DNA from 3 places in the Clostridium kluyveri DSM 555 genome. Region 3 is predicted to be linked to each of the others. Evidence: riboswitches for the same ligand, from Rfam matches in the RefSeq annotation. Region 3 holds a riboswitch; each other region holds the start of a gene.
What was found. A riboswitch is a leader RNA that binds a small molecule or an ion and turns the genes downstream of it on or off. The one in region 3 is predicted to bind S-adenosylmethionine.

Region 1 (4,512 bases), 660 kb from region 3:
TGAAGAAAATTTAAATGAAATAATAGATTTTATGGAGAAAAACCCGGATGAACTTTCAAATTTACTCTCATCTCCCATAAATATAAAAAATATTGAGGTTTATAATTCAGGATTATTTGGATATGCAGTAACTCCTTTTTATACCACATTGGCAATATGGGTAGGGGTACTACTATTGTCTTCTATATTATCTTTTCACTGCAAGGATTTTGACGATAACAAAAAACTGACAGTAACACATAAATATTTTGGAAAATTAGCTCTATTTTTAATATTATCTTTCATACAAACTATTATTACTATACTAGGGGATGTTTATTTGCTAAAAGTTTACCCTCAGAGTATGGGGCTTATGATACTGATATCCCTAGCCTGCAGTGTTACATTTACTATTATAATATATACACTGGCATCCATATTGGGCAACATAGGAAAAGCCATTGCGGTAATAATTATGGTTTTTCAAATTGCGGGGGCTGGAGGAATTTATCCTATAGAAACTCTTCCAAAAATATTTAGTACACTTGCGCCTTTTTGGCCTTTCACTTATGCCATAAGAGGATTCAGAGAAGCCATTGGTGGTCCCTTATGGGAAAATGTATATAAAGATCTTATAGCAATAGCTGGTTTTTCCTGTGTATTTTTACTTCTATCACTTCTAAAACGACCCTTGCATAATTTGATAGAAATTTCAGAGCACAAATTTAGAGAATCAGGCCTTTAAATGAAGTACTTTTCATTCAAAATAAGTTATTGACAAAAATAAGCTTTTAGTATAGAATATAGTGTAAAATCAAATTAAATCTTATCAAGAGCGGTGGAGGGACTGGCCCTATGAAACCCGACAACCAACATTTTATTAAAATGTATGGTGTTAATTCCAGCAGATTATTTCTGAGAGATAAGGAAAATAGTTTTAAATTAGTTTATTATAAAAGTTATTTTTCTTACAGAAAAATAACTTTTATTTATTTAACTCCAAAATTGAAATTTGAATAATAAGATTTTTATTTGATTGCCACTAAAACTATTATAATTTAAGGAGGGATTTTATGCCAATAAATATACCTAACAATCTTCCAGCTTCTAAAGTATTAAAGGCTGAAAATATATTTGTTATGAATGAAAATCATGCAGTAAGACAAGATATAAGACCGCTTAATATAATTATATTAAATTTAATGCCCCTTAAAACCGTTACTGAAATACAACTTTTAAGATTGCTAAGTAATTCACCTATACAAGTTGATATATCTTTAATGTATTTAAAGTCTCATAATTCAAAAAATACTCCTGCAGAGTATTTAATTAAATATTATGAAACCTTTGAAGAGATAAAAGACAAAAAATTTGATGGTATGATAATAACAGGTGCACCTGTAGAAAAATTTGAATTTGAAGATGTTGATTATTGGAAAGAATTAACTGAAATTATGGATTGGAGTACCCGAAATGTTTATTCCACTATTTATATATGCTGGGCCTCTCAGGCTGGACTTTACCATCACTTTAAAATTCCAAAATATACTCTGGAACAAAAAATATCCGGTATTTTCTCTCATACTTTAAACGAAGCCAATATTAAACTTTTTAGAGGTTTTGATGATATATTTTATGCACCACATTCTAGGTATACCTTTGTAAAAAGAAAGGATATTGAAAGAGTTCCTGAACTAAAAATAATTTCTGAATCCAAAGAAGCCGGTGTCTATATAGTAGCTACAAAAGGTGGACGTCAGATTTTTATTGCTGGACATCCTGAATATGATACTTTAACATTAAAATCAGAATATGAGAGAGATATAGCACTAAATTTACCTATAGATATACCTCAAAATTATTTTCCAGATGATAATCCAGATAAAACGCCTTTATCAAATTGGAAAAGCCATTCTAACCTGCTATTTTTAAACTGGCTTAATTATTATGTATATCAGGAAACACCTTATGATTTAAATAAACTCTAATAATATCTCATTATAATAAATAGGAGCAAGATTTATATAAAAATTAAATCTGCTCCTATTTATTATAATTATCATTTACCAATTACTGTAATCCGCATTTTTTTAATGCCTGTTTTAAATCTGCTATTATGTCACTGGCACTTTCCAGTCCTATGCTAAATCTAATGTATCCTTCTCTAAACTGCTCTGGATAAAAATTAATTCTCTCATCATTTGGTCCGGTATAGACAATCAAACTTTCGTCATGCCCTAGTGAAACAGCCTGGGTAATCAATTTCAGTGAATTAATAAATTTATTGTGGGTATCTACATCTGCTTTAAGCGCAAAAGCAATTATTCCAGAATACATATTCATCTGTTTCTTGGCAATATTATGCTGTGGATGGCTTTCCAGTCCTGGGTATGCTACAAACTTTACAACTGGATTGGACTCAAGAAATTCGGCAACCTCTAGCGCAGTATCACTATGCTGTTTCATACGCAGCGGAAGAGTTACAACTCCACGCATAATTAGCCATGCATTAAAAGGACTTATTGTCCCTCCAAGATTAACCATGGCCTCACGTTTTATCTTATCTATAAGTTCTTTTTTACCGATTACTGCCCCTCCCATGGCATCTCCATGTCCATTTATATATTTTGTCAAACTATGTATGACAAGATCAGCTCCAAGCTGTAGAGGTCTTTGTAGAAATGGAGATGCAAAAGTGCTGTCAACACTCAATAGCGCTCCAATAGATTTTACAATTTTAGATATTTCTTCAATATCACTTATTTTAGTAGTAGGATTTCCTGGAGTTTCAATATGAATGAGTTTCGTATTTGGCCTTATTGCTTTTTTTATCTCTTCCAAATTAGAAGTATCCACAAAACTTGTTTGTATGCCATATTTATCCGGAAGATATTCATTTAGCAATCTATATACTGCTATATATGAAACATTTGAACAAATCACATGAGATTCTTTATTTAAAAAAGAAAAAAATACTCCAGCCAGTGCAGATACACCGCTTGCAAGCACCACACAGTCCTCTCCCCCTTCAAGGGAAGCTAACTTCTCCTGAAGATAAACTTGATTGGCAGAAGTGTTTCTTGTATATAGTAATTGATCCGCATCACTCCAATTTATAGAAGATGCATCTTCAGGCAGTCTATAGCAATTTGCCATAGTTATAGGACGTCTTATAGCTCCTGTTTCCTTGTCAATTCCATTCCCTACATGAATACATTTTGTTATAAAATCAATATTGTTGTCATCAATCATTTTATACTTTTCCCTCCAATATTTTATGGATGCATAATGCTGCCCGATATCCTCAGCATTATGCAATATTAATAATTATTCCTTTAAAGTACCAATGAATTAAAAACTGCTTACTAATTCTTGGTAATTCTTCTTATAAATATTTTTTATTTCATCAACTTTGTCAAATCTTTCCCATGGAGCATCTATATCAGTTCTTCCAAAATGTCCATATGCAGCAGTATTTTTATATATAGGTCTCCTTAAATTAAGTTCTTTTATAATAGCAGCGGGCCTTAAATCAAATACTTCATTTATAATTTCCACTATTTGATCATCGCTTATTGTTTTACCTGTACCAAAAGTATCTACACTTACAGATACAGGTGAGGCAACACCTATGGCATAAGCTATTTCTATTTCAATTTTATCTGCTATACCTGCTGCCACTAAATTCTTAGCTACCCATCTAGCAGCATATGCTCCTGACCTATCTACCTTTGTAGGATCCTTTCCTGAAAATGCTCCACCGCCATGTCTGCCATATCCTCCATAACTATCAACTATTATTTTTCTTCCTGTAAGTCCGGAATCTGCTTCCGGTCCCCCTTTTACAAATCGTCCCGTAGGATTAATCAAATATTTTGTATGGGAATCTAAAAGCCCACTTGGTATTGCTGCTTTTATAACTTTATCTATTATATCTTTTTCAATTTCATCATAACTTACATTATCTTCATGCTGGGAAGATACAAGTACAGTATCTATTCTAACAGGTTTTCCTTTTTCATACTCTACCGTAACCTGGGTCTTTCCATCAGGTCCTAAATACGGAATTATATTATTTTTTCTCACCTCTGAAAGCTTTTTTGCAAGCTTATGAGCTAATACTATAGGAAGAGGTAAATATTCAGGAGTTTCATTAGTTGCAAATCCAAACACTATTCCCTGATCTCCCGCTCCAATTGCCTCAATATTATCTTTTTCACCATTTCTAGATTCTAGAGAATCATTTACTCCAAGTGCAATATCTGAAGACTGTTCATCTATAGATGTTATTATGGCACAACTAGCTGCATCAAATCCAAATTTTGAATTACTATATCCAATATCACTTATGGTTTTTCTCACTATCTTGGGTATATCTATATAGGCTCTGGTTGATATCTCCCCCACTAAAATTACAATTCCAGTATTAACAACTGTTTCACAAGCAACTCTGCCATTCTCATCTTTTTCAATAATGGCATCTAATATGGCATCTGATATTTGATCGCAAATTTTATCTGGATGTCCTTCTGT
Region 2 (4,512 bases), 550 kb from region 3:
AAGTTGGAGTAATTAAGTTTGACTGTCTTTCTACTTATGATAACGAGGTATATAGTGACAGGGGAGTTGAAGTAAAAGTAGGTGTTTCAGGGAATCTATGCCCTGATCATTATTTTGTGGCCAATATTGATGAGTGTATAAATTGGGGGCTAAATAAAGCTTTTGATATTTTAATAAGTGAAAGTGCAGGACTGTGCAATAGATGTTCTCCCTATATAAAAGAAGTACTTGCGGTTTGTGTCATTGATAATTTATCGGGAATTAATACACCTCAAAAAATAGGACCTATGCTTAAATATGCAGATATTATTGTAGTTACCAAGGGAGAAATTGTATCTCAAGCTGAACGGGAAGTTTTCACATTTCGTATAAGACAGTGTAATTCTAAAGCCGTTATACTACATGTAAATGGAATAACCGGTCAGGGAAGTAATGAACTTGGAGAGCTTTTCATTAAAGCCCGCCATATTGAAAACATAGAACATAAAAAATTAAGGTTTACCATGCCCTCTGCATTATGTTCCTATTGTCTTGGGGAAACTGAAATTGGTAGTGACTTTCAACTTGGAAATGTTAAGAAAATGGAGTTATCCGAATGAGCAAACTCCACCTGAACCTCTGAATCACTTGAGAAATATGATTAAGAACATTTAAAGGAGTTGTGTTTGTTGTCAGATAAAAAAGTTATAGAAAATGACGATAAATCTACTGTTAATAAAATAACTGTTATTGGAGGGTATGATAAACAGGGTAAACCTGAAAATATAACACTGGATTTAAATGTGGGACAGATTATATCTATAGTAGGACCTACAGGTTCAGGAAAAAGTCGTCTGCTGGCGGATATAGAATATATGGCTCAAAAGGATACACCTACAGGCAGACAAATACTTATAAATGATAAAGTACCGGATATATCAAATCGCTTTTCTTCAGAAGGAAAATTGGTGGCACAGCTTTCTCAAAACATGAATTTTGTAATGGATGTTACAGTAGGTGAATTTTTGACTATGCATTCAAAGTGCAGGAAAAATTATGGTTCAGAAGAGATAGTGGATAGTATAATTAAAAAAGCCAATGAACTTTCAGGGGAAAAATTTTCTTATTATACTCCTTTAACTGCTTTAAGTGGAGGACAGTCCAGGGCTCTCATGATTGCAGATACTGCCTATTTAAGTACATCTCCTATAGTTTTGATTGATGAAATAGAAAATGCGGGTATAGACAGAAAAAAGGCACTGGATGCTCTAATTAAAAAAGAAAAAATAGTACTTATGGCCACCCATGATCCAATTTTAATACTTATGTCAATTAAGCGCATAATTATCAAAAATGGAGGAATAAGTAAAGTGATTTTTACAAGTCCTGAAGAAAAAAAAGTTCTTGAAAGTTTACAATCTATGGACAATAAAATATCATCATTGAGAAATTTATTGAGAAATGGTGATATTGTAGAGTCTATATCTTCATAATCAATTAACTTTTGCCTTTGATATACATAAAAAACTTTTCAAGAATGGAGAATATATCTTCTATATCCCAGCAGTATTCGGCAAGTACCCAGGGAATAGCGGCATCTTCAGGAGAAATAACATTATCGGTAAATAAATTTACTGATGTGGCAGGAGGTCTTAAAGAAATATCATATAAATTTGAAAGTGAAATAGATAAATTTAATATATAAACAGCATTCCTAACATAAAAAATTGATTTGGTGTATAAACTATAATATAGTTTAAAGAATAAGGTTTAAGCTAAAATAGTTGGAGGCTGAATATGATATCCTATAAGTATATAAATTTAAAAAAAGATTTAATCTTAATATTTATAATGGGCAGTATTTATATGATCCTAGAAGGCTTATGGCATGGATGGACACATATATCTATGCTGGTAGTAGGAGGTATATCGGCTTTCTTTATTGGGAAATTAAACGAAGGGCATGGCTTTTCTAATCGTAGGATGTGGGAACAATGTTTAATAGGCACCCTTATAATTTTAGTATTGGAATTTGTTTCAGGGGTCATTTTAAACATATGGCTTCAGTTTGAAATATGGGATTATTCTAATATCTGGGGAAATATTTTGGGACAGATATGTATTCCTTATGCTGTAATATGGTTTTTACTGGTCCCATTTAACATATATGTTGATGATTACTTAAGATATAAGTTTTTTGGAGAAAAAAAGCCAGAGAAACTTATAACAAATTACAAACGCTTATTTTTATATAAATAATAAAATTTGTAACTATTTATGAAAGCGTTGTATACAATATATAGAAAGCAATTTAAACTTAATCAGAATACAAAGTATGTTTTATACTTGTGATAAACTTTTAGATGAAAATGGAGTGCTGTGGGACTATTCTTTAAAGTGGTTTACAGCGCTCCACTTTTATATTAAAAAATCAGCAAAAAAATTTTTTAATATAAATAAAATTAGTGTCTCTTCTACAGTAGTTTTTATAAATTTAGTATTGACATAATAAAACATAATTAATATAATAAGCATATAATTGATTATTATAAATATTTAAAAAATAAATTGGCTGAAACTTAATACAGTATATTCTTATCAAGAGCGGCGGAGGGATAGGCCCTATGAAGTCCGACAACCGACATTTTGTGCATCGGTGTCAATTCCTACAGAGTGTGTTAATACTCTGAAAGATAAGAAAAGTAGAAATCTTATAAAATTGTTTTGTTAATAGAGGCTATTTTTCTTATATAGGAATTATAGTCTTTTTTTGTTAGCTAGAAAATACTTTTGTAGAAAATGTTATAGAGCATAGAAGATTCACTTTAAAATGGTTGACTAGGAAACTAGAGGCTATATTTTTCTTATTGGAGAATATAGCCTCTTTTTGAAAAGTATGGCTTCTTTTATTTTTAAAGTTTCTATATGGATTATATGGTGATTTCCAATATATTTAATTTATGAATTAGAGTGTTAAATACATTAACAAAGAAGGAGATGAAAGTATTATGGGATATAATATTGCAGTTGCTTCAACAGATGGAGTCAACATTGATAAACATTTTGGAGCTTCAAATTCTTTTTTCATAATAAAAGTAAATGATGATGGAACCTATGAGAATTTAGGAGAAAGATTAGTTGAGAAAAATCAAAGGAATAGTGTGAATTGTAGTTTATGTTCATCTAAACATTCTTGTGGTAACATTAATCCCAAGATTCAAAGAAAAATAGAAGCTATTTCTGATTGCAGATGCCTGTTATGTAGTAGATGCGGACCTAGTTCAGAAAAGCAATTGGGGAAAAATAACATTTCTGTATTTGGTATTAATATGAAACTTGATGAGGCGTTAAAAACGATAATAAGATATTACAAGAGAAGTGATGAACATAAATTATTGAAAGGTATAAAAAAACAGAAAATAAATTCTTTTCAAGGAAGAAGGTATTAAATAGGGAGTGATTACATGGGCAGATTTTCTACAAAGTTAACTGAATTGGTGGGAAATACACCATTATTACAGTTGACTGACTATAACAAAGAAAAAAAATAAGGGGTAATTTAATTGCAAAACTAGAATATTTTAATCCTCTAAGTTCAGTTAAAGATCGTATTGCTCTAGCTATGATAGAAGATGTTGAAGAAAAGGGATTAATAAATAAAGATACTGTAATTATTGAGCCTATAAGTGGTAATACAGGAATTGGCCTAGCGTTTGTAGCTGCTGCAAAGAGATATCATATTATCATAACCATGCCTGAAAGTATGAGTGATGAACGTAAAAAGCCATTGAAAGCATTAAATGTTGAACTAATACTAACACCCGCAAAAGATGGAATGAAAGGTGCAATAAGAAGGGCAGAAGAACTTTCTTTTCAAATTGAAAATTCATTTCAACCTCAGCAATAGGGACAATTACAGGGGTTAGTGAAGGATTAAAAGAAAAAAATCCTAATATAAAGATAATCGCAGTAGAGCCATATGATTCGCCAGTTTTATCTGGAGGAGTACCTGGTCCCCACAAATTGCAAAACGTCTAGAATTTAAAGGAAAAAATGTGGTAGTTCTATTGCCTGATACAGGAGAGAGATATCTGTCTACAGATCTCTTTGATAGAATGGATAAAATACAATTTTAAATTATAAAATATTAGTCAGCCAGATGGCAGATTGGAGGAAAGATGAGCAAGTTTGTTGACAGACCACGATACTCATGTGCACTAGGAGGTGTACTGTCTACATTAAGAGCTATTCCTAGAGCAATACCCATCATACATACAGCTTCAAGGTTGTGGCTATAATTTACACAATGCAACTAATTCTGGTTCAGCTTATCTAGGAGGAGGTTATTGTGGAGCAACATCCCTGCCTAGTACAAATGTGACGGAAAGGGATATTGTTTTTGGTGGAGAAAAAAGATTAAAGGAACAAATAGAAAGTACATTAGAGATAGAAGAAAGATTGAAAGCTGGTATTGCCTTTGGAGGAACGTGCGCCAATTTAAAAGATTGCTTGAATAAAGCATGTTTGAATAAT
Region 3 (4,512 bases):
GTGTATTTACAGAAGAGTATAAAAATGCTGCTGATAGAGTATTTAAGGCCATGACAAGGGCACCGGAGATGGTAGCCGGAACGGGAGGTTTTTGTACCGAACTTATGAAAAACACCGGAGGCAGACTCATAGGAAAACTTGGCGCAGAGGGAGTATACTGTATAGGAGTAAAAGATATGGATTTAGGTATAGCAATTAAGATAGAAGATGGTAGTACACGAGCTTTATGGCCCACAGCAGTTAAATGTCTGGAAGATTTAAAAGTTTTAAAGGAAGAAGAAAAAAGAACTTTAAGTAAATTTAAAATTAAGGATAATATTAACAATATAAAGGAGAAGATAGGAGAAATATTCCCTGATTTTCGTTTGAATAAAAATTAAAAATTAAATTTTTAATTTTATTGAAGCAAGAATGAAATGTATTTCGTCTAATATGTATCGAGGAAGTATTGTTTTGGATTAAGTGGGCGTTATTATTTATAATATTGCCTGCTTTTGTTTTTATGTAAAAATACATCCTATTAAATTTCATAGAAATTTAATAGGATGTATTTGATGAAATCGGGGGTTCTCATTTTTAAGTAAAATTATTGTACTGTTCAGCTTAGGTTATTATTTTGAAGAGACATTAACTAATATTAATAATAACATAATATCATATGATATTCAATATCATTAAATAATATTATTATAAAAAGAAAAATATATATTATGAATATAGTATAATGTAATTTAGAAAGGTGGGATTAAAGTGAATATAATAACAAGATTTTTAAGTTATTATAAACCATATAGATTTCTATTTTTTACAGATATGGTTTGTGCATTTTTAGTTTCAATAGTAGATTTATCTTTTCCTTTAATTTTAAGTTATCTTTCAAAGAATTTTTTTATTAGGGATAAAAGTGTAGTGTTGGAAGGGCTGATTTACATAGGCATAGCATTAGTGGCTATGTACATATTAAAATATTTTTGCCAATATTTTATAGCTTCCTGGGGACATATTATGGGAGCTAGAATGGAAAATAATATGAGAAGTGATTTGTTTAATCATCTTCAAAAGCTGTCATTTTCTTATTATGACAATAATAACACAGGACAGATGATGTCAAGACTTGTATCTGATCTTTTTGATATATCGGAACTTGCACATCATGGACCAGAAAATGTATTTATATCCCTCGTTAAAATTATAGGTTCTTTTGTAATATTATTATTTATAAATGTTAAAATGACATTAATTTTATTTTTAGTTACTATAGCTATGGTAGTATTTTCAGTATGTAAAAATAAAAAAATGCAGTATATATTTTTAGATAACAGGAAAAAAATGGCAAATATAAATGCATCAGTTCAAGATAGCCTGGAAGGAATACGAGCGGTGAAGTCTTTTGGAAATGAAGATTTGGAAGAAAGAAAATTCAGTAAAAATAACGATGAATATCTAAATTCCAGGGCAGATAGCTATAAAGTTATGGGAGAATTTATTGCAGGCAATTCTTTTTTTCAGGGGATATTATATGTTTCTATAATAGTTTCTGGAGGTATATTTTTCACTGAAGGTTCTTTAAGAATATCAGATTTAGCAGTATATGCATTATATGTAAATATTTTTATAAATCCTATAGATATACTTATTAATTTTGCAGAACAATTTCAAAAAGGTTATGCTGGCTTTAGGAGATTTATGGAGATAATAGAAACTGAACCAGAAATAATTGATAGTAAGGATGCTGTAGTACTTGAGAATGTAAAAGGCGATATAGAGTATAAAAATGTATATTTTAATTATCATAGTAAGCACAATGTGTTGAATAATATAAATGTAAGTATAAAAGCTGGCGAAAATATTGCATTAGTTGGTCCTTCTGGTGCAGGGAAGACAACCATATGTTCTCTGCTTCCAAGGTTTTATGATGTGACAGGAGGTGCTGTAACAATAGATGGAAAAGACATAAGAAATTTAACTATTGAATCTCTTAGAAATTCTATTGGAATTGTACAGCAGGAGGTTTATATGTTTTCTGGTACTGTAAAAGAAAATATAAAGTATGGAAGGCCAGATGCTTCTGATGAAGAGGTAATAAAAGCTGCAAAAGAGGCCAATATTCATGAATATATAATGACATTACCTAAGGGCTATGATACTTATATAGGTCAGCATGGAGTAAAACTTTCAGGAGGCCAAAAACAAAGGATATCTATTTCAAGAGTGTTTTTAAAAAACCCTCCTATATTAATATTGGATGAGGCAACATCCGCTTTAGATAATGAAAGCGAGAGATTTATACAAAATTCTCTTGAAAAACTCTCTAAGAATAGAACTACAATAGTAATTGCCCATAGATTGAGTACCATAAGAAATGCAGACGAGATAATAGTAATTGATAATGAGGGAATCAAAGAGAGAGGAAATCATGAGGAACTTTTAAGAAAAAAAGGATTATATTTTTATTATTATAATATGCAGTTTCAAGGATTAAATTCTGTATCAAACTGAATAAATAAATCATATAATAAAATTAATTCTAAATTATAAAAATTAACTATTGACAAAAGAACTAAAAAATTATATAGTACTATCAATAAGTAAAAGTATATTATGTGAATTAAAATTTAATATAAAACTTCTTATCAAGAGAGGCGGAGGGACTGGCCCTATGATGCCCGGCAACCTGAATGTTATTTGTTCAATGGTGCCAATTCCTGCGGGGTAACCTGAAAGATGAGATATTAAGAAAGAGTTAAACTTCTTACATTTCATCTGTAAGAAGTTTTTTATTGTATAATATTAATTTCGATACCTTAGTTGACCAGACACACTGGAGACTAGGTAAACTGAAGTTTATTCGGTTTACTTGGTCTTTTTTTATATTTAAGTTATGCAGAGAGGAGATAAATTTAATAATGATATTTTCAATTTGAGGAGGAACATATATATGAGACAAGTAGCGATTTATGGAAAAGGTGGAATAGGTAAATCCACAACTACACAAAATTTAACAGCAGGTTTATCGGAATTAGGAAAAAATGTTATGGTAGTTGGATGCGATCCTAAAGCTGATTCTACAAGGCTTCTTTTAGGTGGACTTGCACAGAAGACAGTTCTAGATACATTGAGGGAAGAAGGGGAAGATGTAGAATTAGATTATATAATGAAAACAGGATTTGGTGGAATAAAATGTGTTGAATCTGGTGGACCAGAACCAGGTGTAGGATGTGCAGGAAGAGGAATAATTACATCTATAAACATGCTGGAGAGATTAGGAGCATATACTGATGACTTAGACTATGTTTTTTATGATGTATTAGGGGATGTTGTGTGCGGAGGCTTCGCTATGCCTATTCGTGAAGGAAAAGCCAAAGAAATATATATTGTAGCCAGTGGTGAAATGATGGCCCTTTATGCTGCAAACAATATATCAAAAGGAATAAAAAAATATGCTAAAAAAGGTGGAGTAAGATTAGGTGGAATTATCTGCAACAGCAGAAATGTAGACAATGAAAAGAAATTATTGGAAACTTTTGCAAAGGAATTAGGCACTCAGTTAATTTATTTTGTTCCAAGGGATAATATGGTTCAAAAAGCTGAAATTCACAAACAGACAGTAATACAGTTTGATTCTGATGAAGATCAAGCTGCTGAATATAGATCTCTTGCAAAAGCAATAGAAGAAAATGAATTGTTTGTAATTCCAAAACCTATGAGCCAGGAAAGACTTGAAGAAATATTTTTAGAGCATGGACTTATAGATTAAATAGAGAATAGAAAGGGTGATACAATGTCAAAAAAAACAATAAATCTCAACTTAACGGAAGTAGAAAACCGAGAGACGAGATTAGGAACTATAACCGCTTGGGATGGTTCGGCGACTGAGTTGTGGAGGGAATCAAACTATGAATTGAGAAGCCAAAGAAAACATGATGGTTGTGGAAAACAGAAAGCTTGTCGGTTGTGTGAATTAAATTCACCATTAAATCAACAGACCATGTGTGCTAATGCTATTGTTGAATGCCAAATAGGAAATATTACAGACTGTGTACTTATTCAGCATGCTCCAATTGGATGTTCCGCAGATAATCCTTGGTTTAATCTTGCCTTTAATATGGGACTTGGAAGAAGAAATAAACCACCACAGAATTTACAGATTTACAGCACAAATCTTTTAGAAAATGATATGGTTTTTGGTGCTTCGGATAAACTAAAACAAACAATACGAGATGCAAAGGAACGTTTTAATCCTAAGGCAATTTTTATCTCCATGGCGTGTGCTACTGCTATTATAGGTGAAGATATAGAGAGTGTTGCAGAAGAGATGGAAAAAGAAATTGGAGTGACAGTTATTCCTCTGCATTGCGAAGGATTTCGCTCAAAACACTGGAGTACTGGATTTGATGTTTCACAGCATGGAGTTCTACGTCAAATAGTAAAACGTAAACCTGAAAAGCAAAAGGATTTAATTAACATTGTAGCTTTGTGGGGAACTGATTATTTTACAGAAATGTTAAAACC

Region 1: linked by a shared signal. The riboswitch ahead of metA (homoserine O-acetyltransferase MetA) and the one ahead of nifH (nitrogenase iron protein) in region 3 are both predicted to bind S-adenosylmethionine.
Region 2: linked by a shared signal. The riboswitch ahead of CKL_RS02580 (NifB/NifX family molybdenum-iron cluster-binding protein) and the one ahead of nifH (nitrogenase iron protein) in region 3 are both predicted to bind S-adenosylmethionine.

Annotation. Positions count from the first base shown of each region.
Region 1 is NC_009706.1:1,711,526-1,716,037, forward strand. It holds gene CKL_RS08010 (YhgE/Pip domain-containing protein) at 1-724, shown strand, start outside; SAM riboswitch class I at 803-908, shown strand; gene metA (homoserine O-acetyltransferase MetA) at 1,053-1,967, shown strand; gene CKL_RS08020 (trans-sulfuration enzyme family protein) at 2,050-3,231, opposite strand; gene metK (methionine adenosyltransferase) at 3,331-4,512, opposite strand, start outside.
Region 2 is NC_009706.1:500,506-505,017, forward strand. It holds gene CKL_RS02560 (GTP-binding protein) at 1-599, shown strand, start outside; gene CKL_RS02565 (ATP-binding cassette domain-containing protein) at 666-1,472, shown strand; gene CKL_RS20565 (hypothetical protein) at 1,517-1,684, shown strand; gene CKL_RS02575 (putative ABC transporter permease) at 1,777-2,238, shown strand; SAM riboswitch class I at 2,572-2,679, shown strand; gene CKL_RS02580 (NifB/NifX family molybdenum-iron cluster-binding protein) at 2,988-3,428, shown strand; partial or broken gene CKL_RS19655 (PLP-dependent cysteine synthase family protein) at 3,444-4,115, shown strand; gene CKL_RS02590 (nitrogenase component 1) at 4,357-4,512, shown strand, end outside.
Region 3 is NC_009706.1:1,051,499-1,056,010, forward strand. It holds gene CKL_RS05075 (asparaginase) at 1-380, shown strand, start outside; gene CKL_RS05080 (ABC transporter ATP-binding protein) at 751-2,499, shown strand; SAM riboswitch class I at 2,628-2,731, shown strand; gene nifH (nitrogenase iron protein) at 2,939-3,757, shown strand; gene CKL_RS05090 (nitrogenase component 1) at 3,782-4,512, shown strand, end outside.